DNA from 2 places in the Pseudoalteromonas sp. ESRF-bin5 genome. Region 2 is predicted to be linked to the other one. Evidence: predicted binding sites of a transcription regulator. Region 2 holds the regulator's gene; the other holds the start of a gene.
What was found. The regulator ArgR, encoded in region 2, controls arginine synthesis, uptake and breakdown. The targets are predictions, from matches to a motif close to ANTGAATANNTATTCANT.

Region 1: a site for ArgR is predicted at 4,571-4,588, ahead of gltB (glutamate synthase large subunit). Genes of this name have one in related genera too.

The regions. Positions count from the first base shown of each region.
Region 1 covers NZ_NTLW01000320.1:301-17,154, forward strand. The annotation lists partial or broken gene BCG07_RS19510 (glutamate synthase small subunit) at 1-2, opposite strand, end outside; gene gltB (glutamate synthase large subunit) at 12-4,469, opposite strand; gene BCG07_RS19520 (efflux RND transporter periplasmic adaptor subunit) at 5,346-6,599, shown strand; gene BCG07_RS19525 (ABC transporter ATP-binding protein) at 6,636-7,346, shown strand; gene BCG07_RS19530 (ABC transporter permease) at 7,350-8,663, shown strand; gene BCG07_RS19535 (ABC transporter permease) at 8,675-9,883, shown strand; partial or broken gene BCG07_RS19540 (sigma-54-dependent transcriptional regulator) at 9,969-11,301, shown strand; gene BCG07_RS19545 (sensor histidine kinase) at 11,301-12,614, shown strand; gene BCG07_RS19550 (Grx4 family monothiol glutaredoxin) at 12,705-13,043, opposite strand; gene BCG07_RS19555 (superoxide dismutase) at 13,309-13,890, shown strand; partial or broken gene BCG07_RS19560 (PrkA family serine protein kinase) at 14,098-16,004, shown strand; gene BCG07_RS19565 (YeaH/YhbH family protein) at 16,035-16,854, shown strand, end outside.
Region 2 covers NZ_NTLW01000102.1:5,357-22,210, reverse strand. The annotation lists gene ampD (1,6-anhydro-N-acetylmuramyl-L-alanine amidase AmpD) at 1-94, shown strand, start outside; gene ampE (beta-lactamase regulator AmpE) at 108-959, shown strand; gene pdhR (pyruvate dehydrogenase complex transcriptional repressor PdhR) at 1,352-2,101, shown strand; gene aceE (pyruvate dehydrogenase (acetyl-transferring), homodimeric type) at 2,192-4,858, shown strand; gene aceF (pyruvate dehydrogenase complex dihydrolipoyllysine-residue acetyltransferase) at 4,869-6,773, shown strand; gene lpdA (dihydrolipoyl dehydrogenase) at 6,949-8,376, shown strand; gene BCG07_RS05065 (tRNA-uridine aminocarboxypropyltransferase) at 8,632-9,324, shown strand; gene BCG07_RS05060 (Fe(3+) ABC transporter substrate-binding protein) at 10,123-11,127, shown strand; gene BCG07_RS05055 (ABC transporter permease) at 11,127-12,758, shown strand; gene BCG07_RS05050 (ABC transporter ATP-binding protein) at 12,759-13,808, shown strand; gene BCG07_RS05045 (Dyp-type peroxidase) at 13,855-14,754, shown strand; gene argR (transcriptional regulator ArgR) at 14,751-15,218, opposite strand; gene mdh (malate dehydrogenase) at 15,443-16,375, shown strand; gene ispB (octaprenyl diphosphate synthase) at 16,471-16,854, opposite strand, start outside.

The sequences.
Region 1 (16,854 bases), on a different contig from region 2:
ATACTGCCCCCTTATTGCGCCTGAACACGTAGTTCGGCACTACTACGGGCGCGATGCCCGAGTAAACTTTTTACGTCACTTGATTTAGGTTTTACTAATTTAAACATAGGTAAGTAGAGCTCAAAATTAGCTAAAATACTTTCTGCTCTGCATGAGCCTGTTAGCTCTAAATGCTCAGCAATTAATCCACGTAAATGCTCTTGGTGTGACGTTAATGCTTCTAATGTCACAACTTCAACAAGCTCTGGGTTTATGCGTTTTTCAAAGTCGTTTCGCTCATCTAAAACATAGGCAAAACCACCGGTCATACCCGCCCCAAAGTTAACACCTACATTACCAAGCACACACACAACACCACCGGTCATGTATTCACAGCCATTATCGCCAACGCCTTCAACAACTGCTTGCACGCCTGAATTACGAACTGCGAAGCGCTCACCTGCGCACCCTGCAGCAAACAATTTACCGCCCGTTGCACCGTATAAACAGGTATTACCAATAATCGTTGCTTTATGACTTTCAAATGATGAACCCACTGGCGGACGAATAACGAGCTTGCCACCAGCCATGCCTTTACCAACGTAGTCATTAGCGTCACCAACGAGGGTCATTTCAAGGCCACCTGCGTTCCAAACACCAAACGATTGACCAGCCGTGCCATGGAGCTCGATTGCTACCGGGTCAGCCGCCATACCCTGATTTCCGTGTTTATCAGCAATGTAGCCTGATAGCATTGCACCAACTGAACGGTCTGTATTACAAATTCGGCTAACAAGTGAAATACCACTTGAAGCATCTATCGCTTCTTGCGCTTTTCCTAATAGGCTTTCGTTAAGCTTGCCTAAATAATGTGAGCTATTTGGCGCGCTACAAAATAACGTTTCGCCTGTTGGATTGTTTGGCTGCGCAATAACAGAAGATAAATCTATCTTTTTCTGTTTGGCTGTTTTGCCCTCAATTGCTTCAAGTAAATCAAGACGACCAATTAAATCTGTTAAGTTTGCAATACCTAGGCTTGCCATGATTTCACGCGCTTCTTGTGCAATAAACTTAAAGTAGTTCATCGCCATTTCAGGTAAGCCATGGTAATGCTTTTGACGAAGTGTTTCGTCTTGCGTTGCAACACCGGTTGCACAGTTATTTAGATGACAAATACGTAGATATTTACACCCTAATGCCACCATAGGGCCTGTACCAAAACCAAAGCTTTCAGCACCTAAAATAGCAGCTTTAATAATATCTAAACCTGTTTTTAAACCACCATCTGTTTGCAAACGAATACGATGACGAAGGCCATTTTCTACAAGGGCTTGCTGTGTTTCAGCTAGACCTAGTTCCCATGGGCTGCCTGCATATTTTACTGATGTTAGCGGGCTTGCGCCTGTGCCGCCGTCGTAGCCAGATATAGTAATTAAATCAGCATATGCTTTAGCTACACCTGTTGCTATGGTGCCAACACCTGGTTCCGACACTAGTTTTACTGATACTAGTGCCTTTGGATTTACTTGCTTTAAATCGAAAATTAGCTGAGCAAGATCCTCAATAGAATAAATATCATGATGCGGTGGCGGTGAAATTAACGTCACGCCAGGTACCGAATAGCGAAGTTTAGCAATATAAGGTGTTACTTTTTCACCCGGAAGTTGCCCGCCTTCACCTGGTTTTGCACCCTGCGCTACTTTAATTTGAATTACATCTGCGCTACGTAAATAATGCGGTGTAACACCAAATCGACCTGAAGCTACTTGCTTAATACGTGAGTTTTTCTCAGTGCCGTAACGAAGTTTATCTTCACCACCTTCACCTGAATTTGAACAACCACCCAGGCGGTTCATTGCAATTGCGAGTGCTTCATGAGCCTCTGGCGATAAAGCACCAATACTCATTGCAGCTGAGTCAAAACGTTTGTAAAGCGCTTCTGCAGGCTCTACATCATCAATACTAATTCCATTTTCTGGTAATTTAAGTGCCAGCATATCGCGTAATGTTGAAATAGGGCGATTATTAACAAGCTTTGCATACTCGTTGTAATCTCTATATTCACCAGAGCGAACTGCTACCTGCAGTGTTTGGATCACATCTGGGTTGTATGCATGATATTCACCACCATGTACGTATTTAAACAAACCGCCATGGCTAAGTAACTTACGTTTACTTAAAGCAAGCTTGTGTAAGCTTTGTTGATCGTCATCAAAGTCTGTAAAACATGCACCTTTAATGCGGCTAGCCACACCTTTAAAACACATATCAACAACAGCATCTGATAAACCCACCGCCTCAAATAACATTGAGCAACGGTAAGAAGCGACTGTACTAATGCCCATTTTCGACATTATTTTGTATAAGCCTTTGTTTACTGCTTTACGATAAGCAAGGGTTACCTCGCAGTAAGATTTATCGATGATTTTACTGTCACTCATCGCGACTAACGACTCATACGCTAGGTATGGGTAAATAGCTGTTGCGCCAAAACCAAGTAACACTGCAAATTGATGAGGATCTCTTACGCTACCCGTTTCAATAATGATGTTTGATTCACAGCGTAAATTGTTATCAACCAAACACTTTTGCACTGCACCTACAGCCATAGCCGCAGGGATAGGTAGGTTTACATCGTCAAAATTACGATCAGTTAAAATAAGCATGATAGAGCCAGCAGCTGCTTTCTCTTTTGCTTTATCGCAAATGCGTTTAACTGCGTTTTCCAAGCCTTCTTCAACAGTATAAGTAATATCAATTTTACAATAGCTGTAATGCGCTTCATCTGCATTTAGTAGCTGCTGCATGTCTGCATACATTAAAATAGGTGTATCGAACTGTAAGCGCTTAGCGTGGCCTGTTGTTTCGTTAAACACATTTTGTTCGCTACCAATACACGTAGCCAAAGACATAACATGATTTTCGCGAAGAGGATCAATTGGCGGATTAGTGACTTGTGCAAACTTTTGACGGAAATAATCGTATAGTGAACGATGCCCTTCGCTTAACACAGCAAACGGAGTGTCATCACCCATTGAGCCTGTTGCTTCTTGGCCGTTTTCACCCATTACACGAATAACGCTATCCAACTCTTCATTGGTATAACCAAACATTTTTTGATATTTAGCTAACGTTTCATCGTCAAATGAACGATTGCCTGCATCTTGCTCTTTTAATTCTTCAAAGGGAGTCAAGCGCTTAACATTTTCTTCGAGCCACGACTTATAAGGATGGCGAGATTTTAAATCTTGGTCGATTTCGTCTGAGTGCCAAATTTTGCCCAATTTGGTATCAATTACTAAAAGCTCACCCGGACCCACTCGGCCTTTTTCAACCACTTCATCTGCGGTGTAATCCCAAATGCCGACTTCAGAAGCAAGAGTAATAAAACCATCTTGTGTGATTACATAACGCGCAGGACGAAGACCATTTCGGTCTAAGTTACAAGCTGCAAAGCGGCCATCTGACATAACAATCCCCGCAGGACCATCCCATGGCTCCATGTGCATAGAGTTAAAGTCATAAAATGCACGTAAATCGTCATCCATAGCACGGTTTTTTTGCCATGCAGGCGGCACAAGCATGCGCATTGCACGGAATAAATCCATGCCACCGGCTAAAAATAGCTCAAGCATGTTATCGAGGCTTGACGAATCTGAGCCTGTTTCATTAACAAACGGCGCTGCGCTTTGTAAATCTGGAATAAGTGGAGACGAAAATTTATACGAGCGAGCACGAGCCCACTGACGGTTACCTTCAATGGTGTTAATTTCACCATTATGCGCTAAATAGCGGAAAGGCTGAGCAAGTGGCCAACGAGGCTGTGTGTTTGTTGAAAAGCGCTGATGAAAAACACAAATCGCGCTGGTCATACGGATGTCAGCTAAGTCTAAATAAAAATTAGGTAAATCTGCAGGCATCATAAGGCCTTTATAGATAGTCACTAATCCAGATAAACTTGCAATGTAAAATGATTCATCGTCTGCTAAACGTTTTTCAGCACGACGGCGCGCTACGTATAAGCGACGTTCTAAATCTTTTGAACGCCAACCTTCAGGTGCGCTTACAAAAATTTGCTCAAAGCCCGGTAATTGCTGCACAGCAATTGGACCTAGCATTGATGGGTCGGTAGGCACTTCGCGCCAGCCTAAAATATTTAGCGTTTCTTTTTCTAATTCTTCGCTAAGAATTTCCTTTGCAGCTTGTGCTAAAACAGGATCTGAATTTAAAAAGATCATGCCTACTGCATAGTTTTTACCAAGGTGCCAATTATGCTCACTTGCAATAGCACGGAAAAAACTATCTGGTTTTTGCAAAAGCAAACCACAGCCATCGCCTGTTTTACCATCAGCAGAAATACCGCCCCGGTGTTGCATACGATCCAACCCAGTAATAGCAGTACGAATAAGCCGGTGACTAGCCTGACCATTAACTTGGGCAATTAAGCCAAAGCCACAATTTTCTTTCTCTAATTTCGAGTCGTATAACATAGACCCCTCCCCTTGCTTCACTGTTAGCGTTAATGAAGTGCTCGACGATTTGCTAACAGCCGGTCAAAACTAGCCTCTATATCAAATAGAGTCAACAGTAATTTGAATACATATTCACATTCTTGAATATTTCTCACTTCATAGCAAGATTTCTTTTTTATCATTTTTATTAACATTTAGCGGTATTTTCACCGTTATTTTTTCATGACACTGGTGTCAAGTTTAACATTTTGTAAAAACACCTCCAACTTAAAAAGCAGTTTACGTAAACGTAAACTTAGATATTAGTGAATAAATATTCAATTGAAGAGATTCGTAAAATGTTGGGATTATGCAAATAATATTACCCCTTTTCATTAACAAATTATAAAAGGGATAAATAAAGGTAGAATTATGTTCCTTATTCTTCATTCAGCTTAAAAGCTATAATTTAACCACTCATTACTTTGATTAATTATTCGTAAATAGAAAAATAAAACCAGTCAAAGTTTAAATGTCACCCCGCTATTTAATCGCCTGAGTAGCTTAGCTTTAAAATACACTTACACTTTTGAATTCACTGAAGTTGCGACGTTATTGGTTTTCTTGTACCCGCAACGCTGTATTTACTCTTTATATATTGCTTTGTATGTGTCCGGAGCGGACACATAAAGTGTCCACGGACATATTACTTTAATAAATAAATTATTAAGTATAATAATATCAATAGGTTAAATTTTGGCATACTAATCGTATAGTGTAATTTAGTAATTATTATTTGGAAGAATTATGTTCACTTTAAGCTTATTTTTACTCTCGCCAATAGCCGCTATTTTTGCAGCACTACTTTATGTCATGTTTGAAAAAAATATAAATTCATTTAGTTAAGGTTGAATAATGATTAAAGATACCAGTGCTCAAGACATACAAGTTAAAACACCCGCAAACCATAAAAAACGTTTTCTTTTAATTATCGCTGTGTTGTTACTTATTATTGCTGCTACTTATGGAGTTATATCAGGCTCGGATGCAACTAAATCATTTAGCCAAGAAAAGGTGCAAATAGCAAAAGTAGAAATTAAAACGCTTGTTCGCGATGTAGCCGCAAGTGGAAAAATTGTTGCCGCCAATGCACCACACATCTACAGCCCAGAGAGAGGCTTTGTAAGCTTGCACGTTAAAGCTGGCGATACAGTTACCAAAGGCGACGAGCTTGCTGTTCTTCATAGCCCTGAACTTACCAATGAATTAAAACAACAACAATCCGTATTACAACGCTTAGAGGGTGAACTTAAAAGGCAACACCTACAATCAAGAAGAGACACTTTAACCCTTACAAAAACACTCGATATGGCAAGTGTAGAATTAAACGCAGCACAAAGAGAAGATCGTCGCGCAAAACTATCAATTAAAAAGCATTTAATAAGCCAAATAGACCTTGAAAAAGCAATAGACGACTTATCACGTGCACAGCTTACCTATAAACACGCACAGCAAGAGGTGGCACTTGCTAAAGATACACTCGCATTTGAATTGCAAGCTGCTAAAAGTGATGTAGAGCGTCAGCAGCTGGTCGTTGATGAATTACATAGAAAAGTAAATGAGCTGTCAATTCGAGCCACAGTGACAGGCATTGTTGGTAATCTGCTTGTGCAACAAAAAGCAGCCGTCACGCAAAGTCAGCCTCTGATGACACTCGTTGATTTAAGTCATTTTGAAGCACAGTTGCAGGTGCCAGAAAGTTACGCAAACGAACTCGGATTAGGTATGGACGTAGAGCTTAAATTAGGGAACGAAACAATAATGGGGGTGCTATCTGCTATATCACCCGAAGTTAATAATCGCGAAGTAACCACACGTGTTCGCTTTACAAGCAACAGCAATAACATTCGCCAAAATCAACGTTTAACCGCGCGTATTTTACTCGACAATCGCCAAAATGTGCTGCAGGTAAAGCGAGGCGCTTTTATGCAACAAGGCGGCATTGTTGCATATAAAATAGACGGAAATTTTGCAAGACGTATACCTATATCCGTAGGTGCCACCAGCATTAACGCGGTAGAAATTTTAAGCGGCTTAAATGAAAACGACGAAATAATAATTTCTAGCTACAACCAATTTAACCAAGCAGACACGCTTTTATTAAATTAGAAGCGCTCTCAACCAGCGCCAATTTAAGGAAAAACCATGTTACAAATGAAAAACATAAGTAAAGTATACCAAACTGAAATGGTTCAAACTCACGCATTAAGAGACTTTAATTTAAATGTAAATGAAGGCGAATTTATAGCTGTCACAGGCCCTAGCGGCTCTGGGAAAACTACCTTTTTAAATATTGCCGGAATGTTAGAGCCCTTTAGTGAAGGTGATTATATTTTAGATGGTGTAAATGTGGGTAACCTAAACGACAACCAACGTGCCGATTGCCGAAATCAAAAAATTGGTTTTATCTTTCAAGGTTTTAATTTAATACCAGATTTAAACCTCTATGAAAATATTGAAGTACCTCTTCGTTATAGAGGTATTAAAGCAAAAGAACGTAAACGTAGAATAGAGCAATGTTTAGAACAAGTAGGCTTAGCCTCCCGCGCTAAACATTTACCTCAACAACTTTCTGGCGGCCAGCAACAACGCGTCGCTATAGCCCGCGCACTTGCTGGCGAACCACGCTTTTTACTTGCCGATGAGCCCACCGGTAACTTAGACAGTCTAATGGCTCGCCAAGTGATGGAATTACTTGAGCAAATAAATCGCGATGGCGCCACCATTATAATGGTGACACATGACAGCGAATTAGCCCGCCGCGCACCGCGCAACATTCAAGTAGTTGATGGACAACTTGCTGACTTTACTTTGTACCAAGGTACACAGCCAATAAAAGTCGCACAAGGAGTATAATTCATGCTGGTTCATTATATTGATCTGAGTTGGCGTAGCTTTAAACGCACACCACTCGTAAGCTTTTTAATGGTACTTGCCATCGCAATTGGTATTGGCATCACCATGACTAGTTTGAGTGTGTATCACATGATGTCGGCCGATCCAATCCCGCACAAGAGCAGTCAGCTTTTTAGCGTGCAGTTACAGATAATGGACGATGGAAGCACATGGTGGACGTCAGATAATCAGCCTCTTCAACTAACTTATCAAGATGCTGCAAATCTTTATCAATCCCAAGTAGGTGCTCAACGTTTAAAAATGGTACGAAGTGGTTTTTCTGTTTACATAGACTCTGACAAAGTAAAACCGTTTAGTCAAAGTGCAAGACTTACCACTCCTGAATTTTTTAATATGTTTGACCTCGAATTTTTACATGGTAGCAAGTGGTCACAGCAACAAGAAGACAACGCAGCGCCCGTTGTTGTCATTAGCGAGGAGTTAAACAATAAGTTATTTGCTGGCAAAAATTCAGTGGGTCAGGTTATTTACCTTGACGATGCTAGTTACGAAGTGATTGGCGTTACAAAAAACTGGCCACTAACCATCAAATATTACGACTTAAATAATGGTGCATTTAACCAACCCGAACAACTTTTTATGCCATTTAGCCTTCTTGAGGCAAAGCAACTTGGTAATTGGGGAAATACTAATGGTTGGAAGCATGAAGATGTTCGAAGTTTTACTGCCAAATTACAGTCAGAAATGGTTTGGATTCAATTCTGGGTTGAATTAACGACCGAGCAACAAAAAAATGATTACGAGAATTACTTACTAGCTTATATGCAAGAGCAGCAAAAGCTCGGTCGATTTAATCGTAAAGAGCTCGCTTTTGGGCTTCGAGATGTTAATCAATGGATGGCTTACAATAATGTGGTTAGTGAAGATAACAAAATTTTAGTGGCTCTAAGTTTTATGTTTTTGGCTGTGTGTTTGGCTAATATACTTGGCTTATTACTTGCCAAATTTTTACGTCGAGCGCCAGAGGTTGGAGTACGTCGTGCTCTTGGTGCTAATAAACGGCAGATTTTTATGCAACATATCATTGAAGTCGCTATGTTAGGGCTTTTGGGCGGGCTACTTGGGATTGTATTTGCGCAGTTTGGTCTATTAGGTGTTCGTCAGAGCTACAGTTATTACGAAAGCTTAGCGACTATGGATTTAAGTATGTTACTAAGCGCCCCACTTATTGCAATCAGTACTTGTGTAATTGCCGGGCTTTATCCTGCTTGGCTGGTGTGTAAAACCAACCCTGCCATTTATCTAAAAAGCCAATAAGGACGAACACAATGATATTAGAAATTAAACCTATTTTTCATGCGCTGTGTCGATCTAAAGTGGGTGCAATTTTGCTACTTATACAAATAGCAATTACCACTGCAATTGTTAGTAACGCAGCATTTATAATTCAAGACAGAGTAACCTACCTTAACCAAGAAACTGGCTACCCGGAAGATGAAATACTTGCTTTTCATGTCATGCATTTTGGTAAAGATGTTCAAAGCCATCAGCAATTTGAACTTGATGAAGCCATGCTTCGAGCTTTACCCGGCGTTAAAGACGCCATATATATTAACAACATACCGTTATCAGGTAGTGGCAGCTCATCTGACTTCAGTATTAACTCTGCACCAGAGCCAGGGCTTTCAGCAAGAACGGCTTACTTTTTTACGGATGATCATGCAATTAATACACTTGGCATTGAGCTTGTTGCAGGACGAAACTTTACTCAAGATGAGATTGTTGTTACCAACGATAATGATCAACGAGCCAATGTGACAATTGTCACTCAAGCATTACTCAATGAGCTTTTTCCTGATGAAGAGGGCTTAGGAAAAACGATTTTTCTTGGTGATATCCCACTGAAAGTTGTTGGTGTAATTAAGCATGCAAAAGGGCCTTGGTTAAAAGACAGCCGCCCAAATAATATCGCATTAATTCCTTACATTAACCCCAATATATCTGGCAACTTTTTAGTTCGTACTGCGTCCAATGAGCGAGCAGACATAGCTAAACAGATTGAAGACGCAATGCTTAAAAATTATAACAAGCGTGTGATTATTCGAATTCGTGGTTTAGATCAAGACAAAACGCAATATATGGCTGAAGACACATTGATGATGCGTATGCTCATTGTACTCATCACTATCTTAGTTCTGGTTACAGCGGTGGGCATTTTTGGTTTAACGCTATTCAATATAAGTAAGCGCACCAAACAAATTGGAACCCGTCGTGCTTTGGGCGCTCGTAAATCTGCAATTGTTAATTATTTTTTAGTTGAAAATGCATTGATTTGCATTGCTGGATTAGTTTTAGGCGTTATTGCTGCCCTCATACTTGGGCAATTGCTAATGCAACACTTTTCAATAGCTGCATTACCCTTAGGCTATGTCGCAGCAACTGCCGTTATGGTTTTTATCATGAGCCTTCTAGCTGTATTTGGCCCAGCTAAACGTGCTGCAAATATTTCGCCCAGTATCGCAACCCGAACCATATAACGCAGCTCCCAACCTATGCTACACTGGCTAAACACGGTGTAGCATTTTCAATATTTAAATAATAATAAACAGCGATTAAATTCTCATGGAAAAAATACTTATCGTTGATGATAATCCGGCCGTTTTAGAGGCATTATCATTACTACTAGAGATACATCACTTTAATGTAGTTACCGCGTCAATGCCTTTTGAAGCCATTCAAATTGTGCAATACCAACGCATTGCTCTCGTTATTCAAGATATGAATTTTACCAGCGATACCACCTCAGGCGAAGAAGGTAAAACTTTGTTTTATGCGCTGCGTGAAGAGAACCCACACCTCCCTATTATATTAATAACCGCTTGGACTGAACTTTCAACGGCGATTTAACTTGTTAAAGCAGGCGCTGCCGATTACCTTCCAAAGCCATGGGATGACCACAAGCTTCTTACGTGCATTAATAATTTAATAGAGCTGGGGCGCACTAAGCAACTTGTAGCCACGCACAACCGCCAACAAAAAGAGCGAGATGATAAATATAGCACTGCTAACTTAGCAGGCCTTATTTTTAAAAGTACCGCAATGGAGCGATTAGTCACAATGGCATTGCAAGTGGCTAAATCTGATATTTCTGCACTCATAACAGGTCCTAATGGCAGTGGTAAAGAGTGTATTGCCACTATTATTCAAAAAAACTCTTCACTAATAAATCAGCCCTTCATAAAGGGTCAATGCCGGCGCCCTTCCCCAAGAGCTTTTGGAGGCTGAATTGTTTGGTGCTGAAGCAGGTGCTTATACTGGTATAAGCAAGCAACGTATAGGTCGTTTTGAGGCAGCCGATGGTGGAACATTATTTTTAGATGAAATTGGCAACTTGCCACTTTCTGGGCAAATGAAGTTGCTAAGAGTGTTACAAACAGGTGAATTTGAACGGTTAGGGTCCACACAAACGCGCAAAGTAACTGTACGTGTTATATCAGCCACCAACGAAAATTTATTACAAGCAATAACCGAAGGGCGTTTTAGAGAAGATTTGTACTATCGCCTTAACGTTATTGAGTTAAACGTACCTGCGCTTTGTGAGCGCGTTGATGATATTGCGCCACTCATTAATCACTTTTTACCACATAGAGAGCTAAGTATTGATGCAGAGCAAGCCCTTAATCGATACCAATGGCCAGGTAATGTAAGAGAACTTGAAAACGCCTGTAAACGTGTTGGTGTAATAAAGCCTAACGGTTTGCTTAGCGCTGAAGATTTTGGCCTAACCCCGTCGTCGCCAATAAAAAATAACGACGTAAAAAAAGAACCAACAAAATTCGAAATTGAACAATCAATACGCGCTAATCAGGGGGTTATAGCCAAAGTAGCACGAGAGTTTGGTTTAAGCCGCCAAGCACTGTATAGGCGCTTACAAAAAATGGGTATTGATTACTAATGTTTAATTTTATTAGTGGCTTATCGTTAACTCAAAAAATAATGGCTATATGTGTTTTATGCAGCGTTTTTCCTGTTGTTAGCATTACAATAATTGCACAACATCCGCTGTATTACTCTGTGTTGTTGGTCATAGCAGCTATGTTAACAAGTCTTTTGCTTGCTAGAGCCTTAACAAAGCCTATTAAGCTAGGGTTGCAATCGCTAGAAACCGGCTTCCTTAATTTTAAAGATGGTGAGCTTTCTAGTTTATTAGCCTATAAAAACAACGATGAGTTAGGAAAGCTATGTCTGCTTTATAATCAAACGGCAAAACAACTTCGGCAAGAAAAACAGTGGATTTATCAACGAGAGTTAATGTTAGATAAAGTATTACAGAGCTCTCCACAAGCACTTTTACTTGTTAACGATAACAAAACTGTTGTATTTAGTAACTTAGTCAGCCGCACTTTATTTAATAGCAAAACACAACTAGAAGGCACGCAACTTCACGAATTATTGTCTGATGCACCTATTCAGCTTACTAATGCTATTGAACAAGGCGTGGATGGCTTGTTTAATATTGAAGTAGATAGTCACGATTCTCAAACTTGGCATTTATCGACTGGCGAGTTTTTGCTTAATAATCAAAAACATCACTTATACATATTTAAACAACTTACCCGTGAACTCAGCCGCCAAGAAGTAGCAGTATGGAAAAAAGTTATTCGAATAATAAGCCACGAGCTTAATAACTCTCTTGGCCCTATGTCATCAATGCTGCACAGCGCTCAGCTTTTAGCTAGCCGCGTAGATGAGCCTCGCCTTGCAAGAGTGTTTTCAACAATCGATGAAAGAATAAGTCACTTGACTGAGTTTGTTCAAGGCTACGGCAAATTTGCAAAGCTCCCTACACCACAAAAATCAGCGATAAATTGGCAAAACACATTAAATGATCTGAATAGCCAATGGCAGTTTAGCTACAAAATGAGCAGCGCCAAAAGCATATTATATGCAGATCAGGCACAACTTGAGCAGTTGCTTATCAACTTACTCAAAAATGCACACGAGTCAGGCTCAAATCCGTCTAAAATAAACATAGATGTAACGTTCTTTAGTAATACTTGCATAGTAGATGTGAGCGATGGCGGAAAAGGCATGAGTGAGCAGGTTATGGCTAATGCCCTTGTACCTTTTTACTCTACAAAAAGTACAGAAAGTGGTTTGGGGTTAGCTTTGTGCAGAGAGATTGCTGAAGCACATAAAGGACAAATAAGCTTACATAATAAATTAAGTGGTGGTCTAAACGTGCAAGTTACCCTGCCGTGCAGATGAGTGATGTTGTAAAAATACTAAAAACAATAAAGCCACTTAACGTGGCTTTTATTATCACAGCACTATAGAAATAGCGCTCACAAAATAAGATTACTCAGCGTCAGCTTCTTTGTACTTAGCCGCTGTTTCTGTGATTAACGGTTGTAATTCACCACGTTGGAACATTTCGATGATGATATCACAACCACCAATTAGCTCACCCTCAACCCAAAGTTGTGGGAATGTAGGCCAATTTGCGTACGCAGGAAGCTCAGCACGAATGTCTGGGTTTAGTAAAATATCAACGTATGCAAACGGTTCGCCACACGACATAAGTGCTTGTGAAGCTTGTGAAGAAAAACCACAGTTTGGTAACTTAGGTGACCCTTTCATGAAAAGGATAATTGGGTTTTCTGAAATTTGCTGTTTAATTTTATCAATGGTTTCCATCTACAACCTCAAAGTAACGATAGCTAAATATACTTAGGTCTTGAAAATAACTCATCGTGACCATAAATATATAACTTAAAATGGGCAAATAAAGCCACAATTGAAATAGTCTTTCGCAATAGCATTGCTGTTTGCTTAAACTTGAGTAAAATACTCAACAATTATAGTAACACTATATTCCCACTTGGTATAGGTAAGTGGTCTGTTTCAACAGGCATTACGTATCACCAAATGGACTATCAACTAAAAAAGATGGAGATAAAAAATGGCATTTGAACTACCGTCACTACCATATGCAATCGACGCACTTGAGCCACATATTTCAAAAGAAACATTAGAGTTTCACCACGGTAAGCACCACAACACGTATGTTGTTAAGCTTAACGGTTTGATCCCTGGTACAGAGTTTGAAAACAAATCTCTAGAAGAAATCGTATGTTCATCAGAGGGCGGTGTATTTAACAACGCAGCGCAAATCTGGAACCACACGTTTTACTGGAACAGCCTATCTCCAAATGGCGGCGGCGAGCCTACTGGCGCAATTGCAGATGCAATTAACGCTAAATGGGGTTCTTTTGATGCGTTTAAAGATGCATTAAACGACAAAGCAGTAAATAACTTCGGTTCAAGCTGGACTTGGTTAGTAAAACTTGCCGATGGCTCTTTAGACATCGTTAACACATCTAACGCTGCTACACCACTTACTGACGAAGGCGTTACACCTGTTCTTACTGTAGATTTATGGGAACACGCATACTACATTGATTACCGTAACGTGCGTCCAGATTACCTTAAAGGTTTTTGGTCACTTGTTAACTGGGAATTTGCAAACGCAAACTTCGCTTAATTAGCACTTATCGCTAATTTAAAAAGACGCTAAAGCGTCTTTTTTTATGCCTATTATTTATACTTTTAAACTCTGTCATTTGACAAAATAGCCTTCTTCAACATGATCTTTTTTCACTTAAATTTTTAATTTTATTCCACAAACATAGACTTTCGCGACTAAACTTTAAAATGTAAGCACCTTTTACAGCGGGTTTCGGAGGTTATTATGACGATTTTTGAGCATTACCAAGCACGTTACGAAGCGGCACAAGAAGAAGAGTACAGTATCGCCGAGTTTCTTGAGATATGTAAAACCGACAAATCTGCCTACGCGAGTGCACCAGAACGCCTTTTAATGGCCATAGGTGAACCCACAATGGTAGATACCGCAACGGATGCACGCCTCAGTCGGTTATTTTCAAATAGAGTAGTTGCACGCTACCCTGCCTTTACCGATTTTTATGGTATGGAGGATGCCATTGAACAAATTGTTTCTTATTTAAAACACGCCGCTCAAGGGCTTGAAGAGTGTAAACAGGTTCTCTACCTATTAGGCCCAGTCGGCGGTGGCAAATCATCTATTGCTGAAAAGCTAAAGTACCTCATGCAACAAGTACCCATCTATTCAATTAAAGGGTCACCGGTAAACGATCACCCATTATCTCTGTTTGATCCCATTGAAGACGCTAATGTGCTAGAGCAAGAGTACGGTATTAAGCCACGTTATTTAAAAACAATTATGTCACCGTGGGCAGGCATAATGGCGATATAAGTAAGTTTAGAGTGGTAAAACGTTATCCATCTATTCTGAATCAAATAGGCATCGCTAAAACAGAGCCTGGCGATGAAAACAACCAAGATATATCTGCATTAGTAGGTAAAGTAGATATACGTCAGCTTGAACATTTTGCGCAAAATGACCCCGATGCTTATGCTTACTCGGGTTCACTTTGTATGGCAAATCAAGGCTTGATGGAATTTGTAGAGATGTTTAAAGCCCCTATCAAAGTACTCCATCCACTACTAACGGCCACGCAAGAAGGTAATTACAATGGGACTGAAGGTATTAGCGCTCTTCCTTTTAATGGCATGATCCTCGCTCATTCAAACGAATCTGAATGGCAAACCTTTAAAAATAACAAAAATAATGAAGCCTTTTTAGACCGTGTATACATAGTCAAGGTACCTTATTGTTTGCGTGTCACTGAAGAAATTAAAATTTACGACAAACTTCTTCAGCATAGTGAACTTCATAGCGCCCCTTGCGCGCCTGGCACCTTAAAAGCTTTGGCACAATTTACAACTCTTTCACGATTAAAAGAGCCTGAAAACTCAAGCTTGTATTCTAAAATGCGAGTGTACGATGGTGAAACACTCAAAGACACTGATCCAAAAGCAAAGTCGTATCAAGAGTATCGCGATTACGCAGGAGTGGATGAAGGCATGACGGGTCTTTCTACTCGCTTTGCATTTAAATTTTTATCTCGGGTATTTAATTTTGACAACACAGAAGTGGCCGCAAACCCTGTTCACTTATTTTATGTACTTGAACAACAAATAGAACGTGAACAATTCAGCAGCGATGTTGAAGAACGCTACTTGAGCTTTTTAAAAGGCTATTTAATCCCTCAGTATGTTGAATTTATTGGTAAGGAACTTCAAACTGCGTATTTAGAATCATACTCAGAATATGGGCAAAACATATTTGATCGCTATGTTATTTATGCCGATTTTTGGATTCAAGATCAAGAATATCGTGACCCTGATACAGGCCAATTATTTGACCGAGCTGCACTCAATGCAGAGCTTGAGAAAATTGAAAAACCAGCGGGCATTTCTAATCCTAAAGATTTTCGTAACGAAATAGTCAATTTTGTACTACGCGCACGGGCTCATAACAATGGCAAAAACCCGCTGTGGACGAGTTATGAAAAATTACGCACTGTCATTGAGAAAAAAATGTTTTCAAACAAAGAAGATCTGTTGCCTGTTATTTCGTTTAATACTAAAACCTCAGCTGAAGATCAGCAAAAACACGAAGACTTTGTTAATCGCATGGTCGAGAAAGGCTATACACAAAAGCAAGTCAGATTGTTATCTGAGTGGTACCTACGTGTTAGAAAATCACAATAACCTTCATAGTTGTGGTTTTAGGAGGTCATTATGGCACATTTTATAGACAGACGTTTAAACGGTAAAAATAAAAGCACCGTAAATCGTCAACGCTTCATTAGGCGTTATAAAAAACAGATAAAAGAAGCGGTGTCAGATGCAATAAATAAACGCAGTGTAACCGACTCTACATCGGGGGAAAGTATATCTATTCCGCAACGTGATATCAGCGAGCCTATCTTTCATCAAGGTAAAGGCGGGAATAAAAAACAAATACACCCAGGTAACGATCAGTTTGCAACAGGTGATAAAATAGAGCGACCAAAAGGTGGTCAAGGTGATGGTTCTGGACAAGGAGAGGCTAGCGACTCTGGCGAAGGGCAAGATGAATTTGTGTTCTCTATCTCAAAAGATGAGTACCTCGATTTACTTTTTGAAGATTTAGAACTTCCTAATCTTCAAGAAAATCAACTTGATAAACTTATACAAATGAAAACCCACCGAGCCGGTTTTTGCAGTGAAGGTATGCCAAGTAATATTGATATTGTTCGTTCGTTACAAGGGTCACTTGCTCGACGTGTTGCCATGAGTGCTGGAAAAAAGCGCCGCTTAGCCGATTTAGAAGCTCAGTTAAAAATATTAATACACGAACCTCATAGCGATAAAGCCGCTGTTGCACTTTTACAAAAAGAAATAAACCTACTTAAACAGCAAATTAAAGCTGTGCCATTTATTGATAACTACGACTTGCGTTTTAGAAATTACGAGAAGCGCCCCCACCCCACCAGCAAAGCGATTATGTTTTGTATTATGGATGTGTCAGGCTCTATGGACCAAGCCACAAAAGATATGGCAAAACGGTTTTATATTT
Region 2 (16,854 bases):
GGGGCACTGCGATATTGCACCCGGTCGCAAAACAGACCCCGGCAGTAGTTTTAACTGGCCATTATTTTTAAATATGCTTGAGCAACCAAGTTGAGAGAGTCACTATCATGATTTTAGTTTCTATTATTTTAGCGTTAATTTTAGAGCGTTTAGGGGCGCGAGCTAACTATTGGCAAATAAGCTATTACGCTAATGGCTATTTAAAACGCTCCAACCGCTTACTTGCCAGTAACGGTTTATTTAGTTCGGCAATGGGTTTTTTAATTTGGCTATTTTTACCTGTAGTTGCTATGGCATGTATTTACAATTTGTCGGAATTTGTTTTGTGGGAGTTGGCCATTAATATTGCTGTTTTACTTGTTTGTTTTGGCTGTGCAAAGCAACGTGCTTTATATAAAGCATATTTAAACGCACTTACACGCGATGATGGTACTGCGGCGTCTTTATATGCATTGCAAATGGGGCAAAAACGTACTGAAGATCAAAAAGGCGGTGAAACCTTTGGGCAAACACTTGCTTGGGTAAATTTTAGATTTTACTGTGCCGTTATTTTTTGGTTTGTGGTTTTAGGTGCGCCGGGGGCTGTTTTATATGCCCTTGTACGTACCTTTGCCGATTTAGTGCGAGACAACCACAAAGTGATATTTGCTAAACATTTTAAGCTAATACATAAATTACTGTTTTGGTTAGATTGGTTACCGGCACGTATAGCAAGTTTTGGTTACTTAGTAATTGGTAACTTTAATAAAGGAACGAGCTGCTGGTTACATTACGCGCTTGATTTTTCAAGCCCTAACCGAAAGGTCGTCACTTATACTGCGCTTGCAGCAGAGCAAGTAGAAAAGCGTTATTATGGTTGCACTTACGAGGCAACGTGTATGATTAAGTTAGTTAAGCGTAATGTACTATTTTATTTAGTTTTAATTGCATTACTTACTTTGTTTGGCGGTTTGTCTTAACACCTTATTTTTTGAAGCCAATTTAAAGGCAAAGCACTTATTTACGCTAAAGTGCTTTGGTTTTGGCTTCCTTTCCTATTTAAAACGCTTAAAACGTAGCGATTAGAACCTTCCTTAAAATAGAGTTAAAACTCTAAATTTATCTGGTCAGACCATTTGAATGGCCAGCTTACTAGCCTCTCAAAACTAAGCTATATTGTGTATTGTTTGATCTTCGTTAAAAATGCGTTACGCTAATATCCCCGTACAAGTAACCTGTAAATTGACAGCTATATGGGTTTTTGATAACGTATTGCAAATTCTTGGTATGACCAATTTACCTTTTGGGTAAATCTTATAACTTTGAGCCCCAGTTTTAGGGCTTGGTATTTATACAACGCGGACGTTGATTCATGTCTTTAAAGATTAAAGCAGCAAAACTATCTGATGTTATTTTACAACAACTTGAGAATATGATTCTTGAGGGATCGTTAGCACCAGGAGAAAAGCTGCCTCCAGAGCGTGAACTAGCAAAACAGTTTGAAGTGTCTCGTCCTTCGCTGCGCGAGGCCATTCAAAAGTTAGAAGCAAAAGGGCTAGTTACGCGTCGACAAGGCGGTGGTACGTTTGTAAAAAATCAGCTGGAAGAAGGGTTAACTGATCCGTTGTTTGAACTGATAAGTAAACACCCTGAGTCACAATTTGATTTGCTCGAATTTCGTCATGCTTTAGAAGGTATTGCTGCTTACTACGCAGCACTGCGAGGTACAAGTAACGATTTTACTAAAGTAAAACAAAGCTTTGATAAAATTGCGCTTTCGCATGATGACCTACAGCAAAAAGCAAAAGCAATTAATGCCTTTCATTTTAGTGTGGCTGAGGCCTCACATAATGTTGTGTTATTGCACTTGGTGAGAGGTATGCAGGCGTTGCTTGAGCAAAACGTATTGCAAAATTTAACGGTTTTATTAGAGAAACCTGATATTAGCAGTCAGTTAGCCGAGCACAGACGTTTGTTAATGGATGCGGTTATTGACGGCAATCCAGAACAAGCTCGTTTAGCAAGTAATGCGCATTTAGCGTTTATTGAAGAAGCATTACTTGAAGCGGGCAAAGAATATTCGCGAATTGAACGTAGTTTAAGACGCACAAAACAAAATTAAGCTAATACTCTATTACTTGAACACACTAACTTAAGTATCAGTTGTATTAAATTAACAACATTCGTATTTTAAACATAAGGAAACCTCCATATGTCTGAAGTCAATAAAATTGACGTAGACGCGCTAGAAACACAAGAGTGGTTACAAGCTCTTGAATCAGTTGTGCGCGAAGAAGGTCTTGAACGAGCTCAGTACTTACTTGAGCAAGTATTAGAGCAAGCCCGCTTAGACGGCGTTGATATGCCAACGGGTATTACCACGAACTACGTTAATACTATTCCTGTAGATCAAGAACCTGCTTACCCAGGTGATGTGAACCTTGAACGCCGTATTCGTTCAATTATTCGTTGGAACGCGATTATGATCGTTCTGCGTGCATCTAAAAAAGATCTCGACTTAGGCGGCCATATGGCGTCTTACCAATCGTCAGCAGCATTTTATGAAGTGTGTTTTAACCACTTTTTTAAAGCGCCAAACGAGGTGGACGGTGGTGACTTAGTTTATTACCAAGGTCATATTTCTCCGGGTATTTACGCGCGTGCATTTGTTGAAGGCCGTTTAAGCGCAGCTCAACTAGACAACTTCCGCCAAGAAGTAGATGGCAAAGGTTTACCGTCGTACCCACACCCTAAATTAATGCCTGAATTTTGGCAGTTCCCTACAGTATCAATGGGTTTAGGCCCAATTGCATCTATTTACCAAGCGCGTTTCTTAAAATACCTAGACGGCCGCGGTTTAAAAGACACTAAAAACCAACGTGTATACGCGTTTTTAGGTGATGGTGAAATGGATGAGCCAGAATCACGCGGCGCAATCTCTTTTGCTGCACGTGAAAAGCTAGACAACCTATGTTACTTAATTAACTGTAACTTACAGCGTCTAGATGGCCCAGTAATGGGTAATGGCAAAATTATTCAAGAACTAGAAGGCCTATTTAAAGGCGCTGGTTGGAACGTAATTAAAGTTGTATGGGGAAGCGGTTGGGATATTCTGCTAGCTAAAGATACAACAGGTAAATTACTACAATTGATGAACGAAACAATTGACGGTGATTACCAAACATATAAAGCAAAAGATGGCGCGTACGTTCGTGAGCATTTCTTTGGTCGTTACCCAGAAACAGCAGCCCTTGTTGCTGATATGACGGATGACGAAATTTTTGCACTTAAGCGTGGTGGTCATGAGCCATCAAAACTTTATGCTGCATTTAAAAAGGCCGAGCAAACTAACGACCGTCCGACTGTGATACTTGCTAAAACTGTAAAAGGTTACGGCATGGGTGAAGCTGCTGAAGGTAAAAACATTGCGCACCAAGTGAAAAAAATGGACATGAGCCATGTTGAACACTTACGTGACCGTTTAGGCCTACAAGACTTAGTCTCTGAAGAAGCAATTAAAGACTTACCTTACTTAGAGCTTGATGAAAGCTCTGAAGAGTACAAATACTTACACGCTCGTCGTAAAGACTTAGAAGGTTATACACCAACTCGCATAGCTAAGTTTTCTGAAAAATTACAGTTGCCAGAAGTAGCAGCATTTAAACCACTACTTGAAGAGCAAAAACGTGATATTTCAACCACAATGGGCTTTGTTCGTGCACTTAATATTTTATTAAAAGACAAAGGCATTGGTAAAAACATTGTACCAATTATTGCCGATGAAGCACGTACCTTTGGTATGGAAGGTTTATTCCGTCAAATCGGTATTTACAACCCACATGGCCAAAACTACACACCTCAAGACCGTGATATTGTTTCTTATTATAAAGAAGCTACATCAGGGCAAGTACTTCAAGAGGGTATTAATGAGTTAGGTGCAATGTCGTCATGGGTTGCTGCTGCAACATCATACAGCACGAATGATTTACCAATGATCCCATTCTACATTTACTACTCTATGTTTGGTTTCCAACGTGTTGGCGACATGGCATGGATGGCGGGAGACCAGCAAGCACGTGGTTTCTTATTAGGTGCTACGGCTGGTCGTACTACGCTAAATGGTGAAGGTCTACAGCATGAAGATGGCCACAGCCATATTCTTGCAAACACGGTTCCTAACTGTATTTCTTACGACCCGACTTACGCATTTGAAGTTGCTGTAATTGTACAAGATGGTATTCGTCGTATGTACGGTGACGACCAAGAAAATATTTACTACTACCTAACGCTAATGAACGAAAACTATCATCAGCCAGCTATGCCAGAAGGCGCTGAAGAAGGTATTCGTAAAGGTATTTATAAGCTTGAAAGCTACGAAGGCAAAAAAGCCAACGTACAGTTATTAAGCTCAGGTACTATCATGACTGAAGTGCGTAAAGCGGCTGCAATTTTAAGTGATGATTACGGCATTGCATCAGACGTTTACTCTGTAACGTCATTTAATGAGCTTACGCGTGATGGTCAAGATGTTGAGCGTTTCAACATGCTTAACCCAGAAAGCGAGCAAAAAACAGCTTACATCACGAGTGTATTAAACGACTCAGTAACTGTTGCCGCTACCGATTACATGAAAAACTACGCAGAACAAGCGCGTTCATTTATTCCTAGCAACAATTATAAAGTGTTAGGTACAGATGGTTACGGTCGTTCTGATAGCCGTGAAAACTTACGTCGTCATTTTGAAGTTAACGCAAGCTACGTTGTTGTTGCTACGTTATCTGAACTTGCTAAACGCGGTGAAGTTGAAAAGTCTGTTGTTGTTGACGCGCTTAAGAAATTCGACATCGACACAAATAAACTAAACCCACTGTACGCATAAGAGGTTTGTAATGAGTATTGAAATTAATGTTCCAGATATCGGTGGCGATGACGTAGAAGTAACCGAAATCTTAGTAAGCGTTGGTGACAAAGTAGATGTTGACCAATCTTTACTGACAGTTGAAGGCGACAAAGCCTCAATGGAAGTACCTGCTGCGCAAGCGGGTACTGTAAAAGAAATTAAAGTAAATGTTGGCGATACAGTAACAACGGGCTCTTTAGTATTTATATTTGAAGGCGAAAGTGCAGGTGCTGATTCAGCACCTGAAGCACCCGCTGAATCGGCGGCACCAGCTCACGCTTCAGGTTCTTCAACTAAAGAAGTAACCGTACCAGATATTGGTGATGACGAAGTTGAGGTAACTGAAATCATGGTTGCTGTTGGCGATACCGTTGAGGAAGAGCAATCTATCCTAAACGTTGAAGGCGACAAAGCGGCTATGGAAGTACCAGCACCGTTTGCTGGTACTGTAAAAGAGATTAAAGTAGCTACTGGCGATACAGTAAAAACAGGTTCATTAGTATTTGTTTTTGAAGTTGCAGGTTCGAGCGCATCTGCATCAGATGCATCTAAGCAAGAATCTGCGCCAGCAGAGACTGCTCAAAGCGCCGAGCCAAGCACAAAAGAAGTAAACGTCCCTGATATTGGCGATGACGAAGTTGAAGTAACTGAAATCATGGTTGCTGTTGGTGATACCGTTGAAGAAGAGCAATCTATCTTAAACGTTGAAGGCGACAAAGCAGCTATGGAAGTACCAGCGCCATTTGCAGGTACAGTTAAAGAAATTAAAGTAGCAGCGGGCGATAAAGTAAAAACTGGTTCACTTATTTTTGTATTTGAAGTTGCAGGCAGTGCACCTGCAAAAGCTTCAGCACCGGCTGAACAAAAGCCAGCGGCGGCACCTGCAAAAACCGAGTCTGCGCCAGCACAGGCTGCACCTGCCGCTAAAGTTAGCAACGAAAGTTTTGAAAACAATAGCGCGTATGCTCATGCATCGCCCGTTGTTCGTCGTTTAGCACGTGAGTTTGGTATTAACTTAGCGAACGTAAAAGGCACGGGTCGTAAAAACCGTGTGGTTAAAGAAGACGTGCAAAACTATGTTAAAAGCTTAGTGAAGCAAGTTGAGTCTGGTCAAGTTTCAGCATCAGCAGGTAATGCTGGTGGCAGTGAGCTTGGCTTAATTCCTTGGCCAAAAGTAGATTTTGCTAAATTTGGTGAAATTGAAGAGAAAAAACTGTCTCGCATCCAAAAGCTATCGGGTAAAAACTTACACCGTAACTGGGTACAAATACCGCATGTTACACAGTTTGACGAAGCAGATATCACAAGCCTTGAAGTATTCCGTAAAGAGCAAAACGTATTAAGCGAGAAGAAAAAGCTTGGCGTTAAAATCACACCACTAGTGTTTGTGATGAAAGCTGCGGCTAAAGTACTTGCTGAGTTCCCAACGTTTAACTCGTCGCTGTCTGAAGATGGCGAAAGCTTGATTCTTAAAAAGTACATTAATATTGGTGTTGCGGTAGATACACCTAATGGCTTAGTTGTTCCAGTGTTTAAAGACGTGGACAAAAAAGGCATTATTGAGCTATCTCGTGAGCTAATGGAAGTGTCTAAAAAAGCGCGTGAAGGCAAGCTAACTGCATCAGATATGCAAGGCGGTTGTTTTACTATTTCAAGTTTAGGCGGTATTGGTGGTACGGCATTTACGCCAATTGTTAACGCACCAGAGGTTGCTATTTTAGGTGTATCTAAATCTGAAATGAAACCTAAGTGGAATGGTAAAGACTTTGAGCCTAAATTAATGGTTCCGTTGTCTATGTCATACGATCACCGTGTGATTGACGGTGCTCTAGCTGCACGCTTTACCGCAACGCTTGCTAGCTACATGAGCGACATACGTCAATTAGTGATGTAATCGCTACAATATGAACAAAATCAAATCCCAGCCAGTTGTTTTTAGCTGGGATTTTTACTATATGCAATGATACAATCTTTGCACTATTTGTGAATTGCTCTGATTTTCTGCCCATGCAGAAACATGGCAGTTAAATTTTAGGGCAGTGTCCCGTTCAAACAATTAAGGTAATAGCATGAGCAACGAATTAAAAACTCAAGTTGTTGTACTAGGCGGTGGTCCTGGTGGTTACTCTGCGGCTTTCCGTGCTGCTGACTTGGGCTTAGAAGTTACATTAGTAGAATCGCGTGAAACATTAGGCGGCGTATGTCTTAATGTTGGTTGTATTCCTTCAAAAGCACTTTTACACGTAGCTAAAGTAATTGATGACGCTGCAGAAATGTCATCTCATGGTGTTACTTTTGGTGCACCGCAAATTGACTTAGACAAAATCCGTTCTTGGAAAGAGTCTGTTGTTGGTCAGCTTACGGGCGGCTTAGACGGCATGGCTAAAATGCGTAAAGTTAAAGTTGTACCAGGCTATGGTAAATTTACTGGTAGCAACACTTTAGCTGTTGAAGGTGCTGACGGTACAACTACTATCACGTTCGACAATGCTATTATTGCCGCAGGTTCAAAACCAGTTAATTTACCTTTCATCCCAGAAGATGACCGTGTAATTGACTCAACTGGCGCATTAGAGCTTAAAGATATTCCTGAAAAACTACTTGTTTTAGGCGGTGGTATCATCGGTCTTGAAATGGGAACTGTTTACCGCGCATTAGGTTCTGTCATTGATGTAGTAGAATTTGCTGATCAATTAGTTCCTGCAGCTGATAAAGATATTATCAAAATTTACCAAAAATACGTAAGCGATAAGTTTAACGTTATGCTTTCAACTAAAGTTGTTGCTGTTGAAGCGAAAGACGATGGCTTATACGTTACATTTGAAGGTAAAAATGCACCAGCTGAGCCAGTACGTTACGACAAAGTACTTGTTGCAGTAGGTCGTACGCCTAACGGTAATTTACTTGATGCTGAAAAAGCAGGCGTAAATGTAGATGAGCGTGGTTTTATTAACGTTGATAAACAGTTACGTACTAATGTAAGCAATATTTTTGCAATTGGTGACTTAGTTGGCCAGCCTATGCTTGCGCATAAAGCGGTTCATGAAGGTCATGTTGCTGCAGAGGTTATCTCTGGTCAGAAGCACTTCTTCGACCCTAAATGTATTCCTTCAATTGCCTACACTGACCCAGAAATTGCATGGGTAGGTGTTACTGAGAAAGAAGCTAAAGAGCAAGGTTTAAGCATTGAAACTGCGGTATTCCCGTGGGCTGCTTCAGGTCGTGCAATTGCATCTTCTCGTACTGAGGGTTCTACTAAGCTTATCTTTGATAAAGAAAGTGGCCGTATAATAGGTGGTGCTATGATTGGTATTAACGCGGGCGAAATGCTTGGCGAAATCGGTTTAGGTATTGAAATGGGTGCAGATGGTGAAGACTTAGCACTTACTATTCATGCTCACCCAACATTGAACGAATCAATTGGCCTTGCAGCTGAAATTTTTGAAGGTTCAATCACTGATTTACCAAACAAAAAAGCAGTTAAAAAGAAGAAGTAAGTTCTTTTAACTAGCAACGCTTTTTTAAAACCCAAGCTTCGGCTTGGGTTTTTTGTTTTATAGCTGTGAATCCAAACATAAACAAAACTTGCTTTAATAAAATGCCATTTTATTTTGAGCTGATAGCTGATAGCTGATAGCTGATAGCTGATAGCTGATAGCTGATAGCTGATAGCTGATAGCTGATAGCTGATATCTATTCATCACGTTTTTAGCTACAATATGCGCCGATCAAATTTAAGGTAATTAATCACTGTGACTCACTCTTCTCATAATTCAGTACTGCTATTACGCGCTCAGCAAATTAGTGAATCTCGTCGCGAATTTAATGCCCGTGGCGCTAAGTTAGCACGTTGTGAGCAATGCTTAATTGCAAAGCACTACTGTATTTGTGAAGGCGTAGAGAAAGCGCAGTGCGATGCTGCAGTGTGTTTATTGATGTACCATAACGAAAGTTTTAAACCTTCAAATACGGGGCGTTTAATTGCCGAAATTATACCCGATAACCATGCTTTTAAATGGGATAGAACTAATCCAGATGATGCGCTAATAGCGCTTATTAATGATGAGCAATATCAGCCAATGGTTATTTTTCCTGCTGAGGATGTAGAAGAGGGGCGAGCTATTACGCAAGTGAATATTGAGCCTAATAAAAAGCCGCTATTCATATTTTTAGATGGTACATGGCGTGAAGCGAAAAAAATGATTCGTAAAAGCCCATATTTAGATAACTTGCCCGTATTGTCTATTACAGCTGATAAGTTATCAGATTATCGCTTACGAGTTGCGCCTCATGCGCATCAATTAGGCACAGCTGAAGTAGGTATTTTAGTGCTAGCACTCGCGGGTGAAATGGATGCAGCTAAAAAGCTTGAGGATCACTTTATAAAGTTTAGAGATGCGTATCTTATGGGAAAACGAAATAAAGGCAGACCAGAGTCTCTTTAATACCGATTGTATTGAGTGGTAGTATTAAATTTAGGTCAAAGAAAAGCGCGCTCTATCTCTAGGCGCGCTTGCGGAATCTTCTAATTTTCTGCATCCTGCAATTGAACTTAATCAACTCCAATTTTTACTGTTCCATGTTTATTGCTATATTACTTTTTAGTTCTATGCAATATAAGCCAATCCGGGCTTATCTCCTTTATTCCTATACGTCCTGTTGCGGTAAAACCTATTACCAAATCCTTCATTTGCACGTCCTAGTGCTTCCGTGTTGTTATCAGTCCATTGTGTTGCCTGTTAAGGCCTGTCCTTTATATTCCTTCAACTTCCTGTTAAGCAACACTCCAATGTTGCACTCCTGTGTGCATCTTCCTGATGCTGTCCGTTTATTAACACTCCGTTGCGATACTCATCCTGAGCCTGTCCTAACTCCGTGTTATCCTTCATAACCAGTCACTGGTTTGCGAGTAATTGATCCCTGTCCTTTTACTCGTTAAGCGTCATTGCTTAGTTGATGAGGTAATTATAGGTGAATGGTCCAACTAAAGTAGGGCAAAAACCCTAAATAGTTTATGTATTATTATTGTTAAATACTATATAGGTATTAAATATCAATGGCTTATGTTGTTTTTGCTAGGTATTTAATCGGCGTTTTACTTATAAGCTGCCACTTCCGTGAGATATCTCTTACAGGGTATTTCTGTTTTGGACGCTTTTTTAGTATTTATGGGTATTTAGGGTGTGCACTTTTTAACTGTTCACGGTAGAATTATTGATAATAATTACTATTTAGGTGGAATAATGAAGAAAACACTCGCTATCGCTTTAGGGTTTATCGTATCGGCGCCAGCCTTTGCAAATGATGTTGTTAATATTTACTCTTTTCGCCAACCTTTTTTAATACAACCTATTTTAGACGATTTTACAAAACAAACCGGTATCAAAACAAATGTTGTGTTTGCTAAAAAAGGCTTAATCGAGCGTGTAAAACGCGAAGGTAAACATAGTAAAGCTGATTTAGTTCTTACTTCTAATTTTAGTGCACTCATTCAATTGGAAGATTTAAACTTAACTCAAACAATTAATAGTACTAATGTAAATGCTAACGTACCTTCTGCTTTTCGAGATGGAGATGGCCAATGGGTCGCGCTAACAAAACGCGTGCGAAATGTATATTCGTCGAAAGATCGTTTGGGCGCATTACCAAAGCTCACTTACGAAGAACTAGCCGATCCAAAGTATAAAGGGCAAATTTGTACTCGTTCAGGTAAACATCCGTATAACCTAGGGTTAGTTGCTTCAATGATTGCGCATCACGGTGAAGCGCAAACTAAAACATGGCTTGAAGGCGTCAAGGCTAATTTAGCACGTAAACCACAAGGCAATGACCGTGCTCAAGTTAAAGCCGTTAAAGAGGGGCTATGTAATCTTGCGTTAGGCAATAGTTACTACTTAGGTAAAATGTTGCAAGACGAAGAACAAAAAACATGGGCTGAGGCGGTACACATTAATTTTCCTAATCAAATTAATCGTGGTTCACATATTAATGTTTCGGGGGCCGTTATTACTAAATATGCTAAAAACCCTGAAAATGCCTTGAAACTCATAGAGTATATGACCGACAATAAAGCGCAAAACATGTATGCATCGCTTAATATGGAATACCCAGTTAAGCCTGGTGTGCAATTATCCAGTTTGGTTGCATCATGGGGCAGCTTTAAAGAAGATAGCTTGCCACTTGATGAGATCAGTAAATATCGTCCGTTAGCGCTTAAGTTAATTGATGAGGTGAAGTTCGATCTTTAATGACTTATAAATTTAAGCTGTCTAAATGGCAGCTATTCGCGTGGTCGACAGGTTTAGTTTTGTCGGCCCCGTTGTTCTTCCTTCTTTTTGAATCGCTACAAGGCAACTCAGAGGTTTTTACTCACCTTTGGGACACTGTGCTTTGGGATTACATTTCTAATACTGTACTACTTATATTGGGTGTGTGTGCACTCAGTAGTGTTATCGCGTTGCCACTTGGTTGGCTAACTGCTTATTGTAACTTTCCCGGTAAAAAACATTTTGAATGGGCGCTCATGCTGCCCCTTGCTATGCCTACTTACATTATTGCCTACGTGTATACTGATTTACTTGATTACGCAGGACCCGTGCAAATAACTCTAAGGGAGTGGTTTGGCTGGCAATCTCCCAGTGACTATTGGTTTTTTGATATACGTACCCTGCCGGGCGCAATAGTCATGATTGCCTTGGTGCTTTACCCATACTTATTTTTAATTTTTAAAACGGCTTTGAGAGAGCAGTCTTTTAAATTGGTACAGGCAAGTCAATTAATGGGACTTTCCCCAACTAAAAGTTTTTTTAAAGTGAGTCTTGTATTATCTCGTGGTTCTATTGTTGCGGCCCTTGCGCTTATTAGTATGGAAACAATGGCCGATTTTGCAACAGTAAGTTATTTTGCTGTTAGCACGCTCACAACCGCGGTATACGATACATGGTTTGGTTATTACTCCTTGACTGCTGCTGCAAAAATATCAGGTGTCATGCTGTTACTACTTTTTTTAGCGCTTATGGCAGAGCGCTTTAGTCGTCGTAATCAAGCTGTATTTGAACGCCAATCGGGCGTAAATAGTGAAGCACTTTATATTTTAAAGGGAAAGTCGGCTTGGTTAGCAACGGCATTTTGTGGCACGGTTTTACTTGTATCTTTTGTGATCCCGATTGCAGTATTACTTAATTACGCCATTACCTACTTTGAAAAAGCATGGAGTGCTGAGTTTTTTAATTATGCGTGGCAAAGCCTAAAAGTGGCAGGCGTTGTGAGCGTAATAACAATTGCATTAGGTGTTTTTGTTGTTTTTTATCAGCGTATAGCAACACAGTCTTACCCTCTCGTTCCTGGGCGACTAGCGAGTACGGGCTATGCACTGCCTGGCACCGTATTAGCAATTGCCGTTTTATTACCTCTAACACTGTTAGAAAGTAGTATTAATAATGTATTAGAGCCTTATAATTTAGACATAGGTTTGTTACTAACAGGCAGTGTGTTTACTATTGTGATTGCTTATGTCGTTCGGTTTTATGCCATTGCTCACGGAGCGATAGAGTCGAGCTTTGTGCGTATTAGTCCATCACTTGATATGGCAAGCCAGTCTATGGGTAAAAGCCAAGGCCAAACATTGCGTTTAGTGCACCTACCTTTATTAAGAAGAGGCTTACTGACAGCTGCCTTACTCGTTTTTATTGAATGCATGAAAGAACTTCCTGCTGCGTTATTACTCAGACCATTTAACTTTGAAAGTCTAGCAACGCATGTTTTTCAGTACGTGAGTGATGAGCAGTTAGAGCTGGCTTCTATATCTGCTTTATCTATTGTTATTGTTGGATTTATCCCCTTGTATTTTATTAATCGTTCTATGGAGCAACACACTTAAATGAGTAGTTTAATTTTGCAAGGTGTCAGCTATCACTATAACGGTACAAAGGTGATCGAAAACTTAGACTTAACCGTGGGTAAAGATGAGATTGTATGCTTGCTTGGTGCCAGTGGCTGCGGTAAAACCACCACATTAAAAGCCATTGCAGGCTTAGTTGAGGCCAAGCACGGAAGTGTATTTATAGATGGCAAGCTGGTAAGTGATGGGTCAACATTTATTGCACCAGAGCACCGAAATATAGGTATGATGTTTCAAGATTACGCGTTGTTTCCTCATCTAAGCGTAGCAAATAACATTGCGTTTGGGTTAGGTAAAATGAGCCAATCCGAAAAACAACAGCGTGTGGATGAAATGCTTCAGTTAGTGCATTTGTCTGGTTGCGCAGATAGATTTCCTCACCAGCTTTCTGGTGGGCAGCAGCAACGCGTTGCAATTGCCCGTGCGTTGGCTTATAAACCAAGTTTACTACTTCTTGATGAGCCGTTTTCAAATATAGATACCCAAGTTCGTTTTGAATTAATTGCAGATATTCGCCGTATTATTAAGGCGCAACAAGTATCAGCGGTATTTGTTACCCATTCAAAAGAAGAAGCTTTTGCTTTTTCTGACACGCTTGCCATTATGGACCGCGGTAATATTGCCCAACAAGGTACGCCAGAGCAGCTTTTTGCAGCTCCTAGGTCAAAGGTGGTTGCAGAGTTTCTAGGTCAAGGCATATACTTATCCGCAGAAGCATTAACGGCTACTGAATATAAAACACCTTTTGGCACCGTTGAGTCAGATATGCAAACGAGCTGCTATCCATGTAGTGGTGAGTTATATGTGCGACCTCACCAAATTGAACTTTTGCAAGAGTGTCAAAGTGACAAACTCAGTAAACGGGCTACAATATTAAGTCGTCGCTTTATTGGCTCTGCGTATGTTTATAAAGTTGTTATAGCCGAACAAACGCTTGAAGTTGAAGCGCAATATGGCCAATCATTTGAAATCAATGAGCAGGTTATAATAAAAATAAAACCCCACACAGTGAATTTTTTTGAATCATAGTTAATGTGATTCACTGTGTACATATCTGTAAAACTGAGGAATAACAATGGCGCAAGCGCAATCTGGGATTTGTGCTGAAGCAAACCTGCATGGTTTGCATTTATTTTTTAATGTGTTTGATGGTCAAGACGAATCATTGCGCGCTAAATTAAAACAAGTAAGCGCAATTGAAGAAGAGTTTAATGATCAGTTTTCAGAGTCGATGTTGTCGTGCGTTGTTGCCATTGGCGCCCAATATTGGCCTCATATTCTTCCTGAGTATATTCCTAGTGAGCTGCAAAGCTTTCCTAATATAAATCATGCAGATCACCAAATGAGTGTTCAGCCGTGCGACTTGTTTGTGCAGGTGCGTTCAGACAGAGAAGACGTAAACCACTTATTTGCATTGCAAGTTTTAAAGCTTTTTGCACCTGATGTGGAGCTGGTGGAGCAAATACGTAACTTTCGTTTTTTAGATGGCCGAGATTTTAATGGTTTTATTTATGGTGGTGATATGCCACACGGAAGAAAAAAGCGTTCAACTGCTTTAATTAATAAACCTGGTTGTTTTGAAGATCAGGGAAGTTATATTCATGTTCAGCGCTATAAACACGACTTAACTGTTTGGCAGCACTTATCGCTCAGTGAGCAAGAGCAAATTATGGGCCGTACACGACTTGATAATACGCTTATAACCCCAGCATTAAATACCAGTCATGCCACGCGTAGCGAATTAAAAGATGAAGAGGGGCAACCCCTTTTGTTGAATCAAAGCATGCCTTATGGCGATGTTTATGAGCAAGGTATGTTATGCATAAGCTGCGCAAGTACTGGTACTGCATTTGAGGCTGTATTAAATAGCCGTTTAGGAGAGGGGGAGTGTTACGACCATTGGCTTGATTTTACTCAAGCCGATATGGGGTCTGCTTTTTTTGCCCCCTCAGTTGGGTTTTTAAAGCAAATTTAAACCGTATCAAATAAAATACGTACTCGTTCAAGCGTAACGTCTATTTCAGAAATTTTAGCTGGGGCAATAAATATAGTATCGTCTCCGGCAATAGTACCTAATACACCATCGGCCTTTCCTAACGAGTCAAGTAAGCGGGCAATAAGCTGCGCAGCGCCTGGACTGGTGCGAATAATGATCATCATTTCATTATGCATAATATCAATGACTAACTGGCGTAATGGGCTTTTAGCGGTCGGCACTCCCATTTCAGCGGGTAGGCAGTAAACCATTTCTTGTTTAGCGTTGCGGGTACGCACAGCACCAAACTTACTTAACATGCGTGACACTTTACTCTGGCTTATATTGTCAAAGCCTTGCTCTTTAAGCGCATCAACTATTTCGCCTTGAGAGCCAAAGTTTTCTTCTTTTAAAAGTGATTTAAACGCTTTTACCAATGCTTCTTGTTTATCTTGAGGTTGCATAGTCTTTATTCATTATTGTTATTTATGCTGTAAATAGTACACAAAAATGAATAATTATGCAGCAGTTGTTTAGTCAACTTGACAGTTTGATGCGATAAACCACCAAAGTTTACAACTATGGTCGAAAATATCGCAAAATAGGTCCGATAAATTTGTTTTTAGGCGCTAATTTCATTATCTTAAGGGCCACAAGTATTTCCTACCTCAAATGACGGAGAATTCCAATGAAAGTTGCTGTATTAGGTGCTGCAGGCGGTATCGGTCAAGCATTGTCTTTACTATTAAAAACAGGCTTACCAGCTGGTTCTGAATTATCACTTTACGATGTTGCACCAGTTGTACCAGGTGTTGCTGTTGACCTATCACACATCCCAACTGATGTTAAAGTAGCAGGTTTTGGCGCAGACGATTTAAACAAAGCGCTTGACGGTGCTGATATTGTTTTAATCCCAGCGGGTATGCCACGTAAACCAGGTATGGATCGTGCAGATTTATTTAACGTAAATGCCGGTATCATCAAAACACTAGCTGAAGGCATTGTAGCTAGTTGTCCTAAAGCACTTGTGGGTATCATTACTAACCCAGTAAACGGCACAGTACCGATTGTTGCTGAAGTGTTCAAAAAAGCAGGCACATACGATGCAAGCCGTGTATTTGGTATTACTACGCTTGACGTGATTCGTTCAGAAGCATTTGTTGCTGAACTTAAAGGCGTAGACGTTGCTACAGTTAAAGTACCAGTAATTGGTGGTCACTCTGGCACAACTATTCTTCCTCTACTTTCTCAAGTTGAAGGCGTAACTTTCACTGAAGACGAAGTTGCTGCACTTACTCCACGTATCCAAAATGCAGGTACTGAAGTAGTAAATGCTAAAGCAGGTGGTGGTTCAGCTACATTATCAATGGGTGCTGCTGCAGCACGTTTTTGTATGTCTTTAGTTAAAGGCCTACAAGGTGAAGATGTTGTAGATTACGCATACGTTGCTGTTGAAGATGGTGATGCAGAGTATTTTGCACACCCAGTACGTTTAGGTAAAAACGGCGTTGAAGAAATTCTTTCTTACGGCGAACTAAGCGCATTTGAAGAAAAAGCGAAGAACGATATGCTTGAGACACTGAAAAAAGACATCAAAGAAGGTGTTGATTTCATGGCGTAATAGCCAGAATGAGCATTAAAAAAGCCTGCATTTGCAGGCTTTTTTGTTGCTCGAATGTTATTTACTATTAGTGTTAAATAACAGGCTCGTTAAGGCTAGTGATCACGGTCAACGGCTATACGGGCTAAGCTTACCAATGCGTGCTTGTATTCAGATTCTGGTAAAAAATCTAAGCAAGCAATTGCTTTATCGGCTTCAAGCTCTGCTTTTTGCATTGTAAACTCAAGCGCATTGGTTTGTTTTAACGTAGATAAAATCTCTTCTAAATGTTCCATACCATTACTGTGCTCAATAGCATCACGAATTAACTGTGTTTGATGCGCATTACCGTGTTGCATTGCATATATAAGTGGTAGGGTAGGCTTACCTTCGGCTAGATCATCGCCTATATTTTTACCTAGCTGGTCTGCATCGGCGTTATAATCAAGCACATCGTCAACAAGTTGAAATGCCGTACCTAAGTGCATACCGTATAAGTT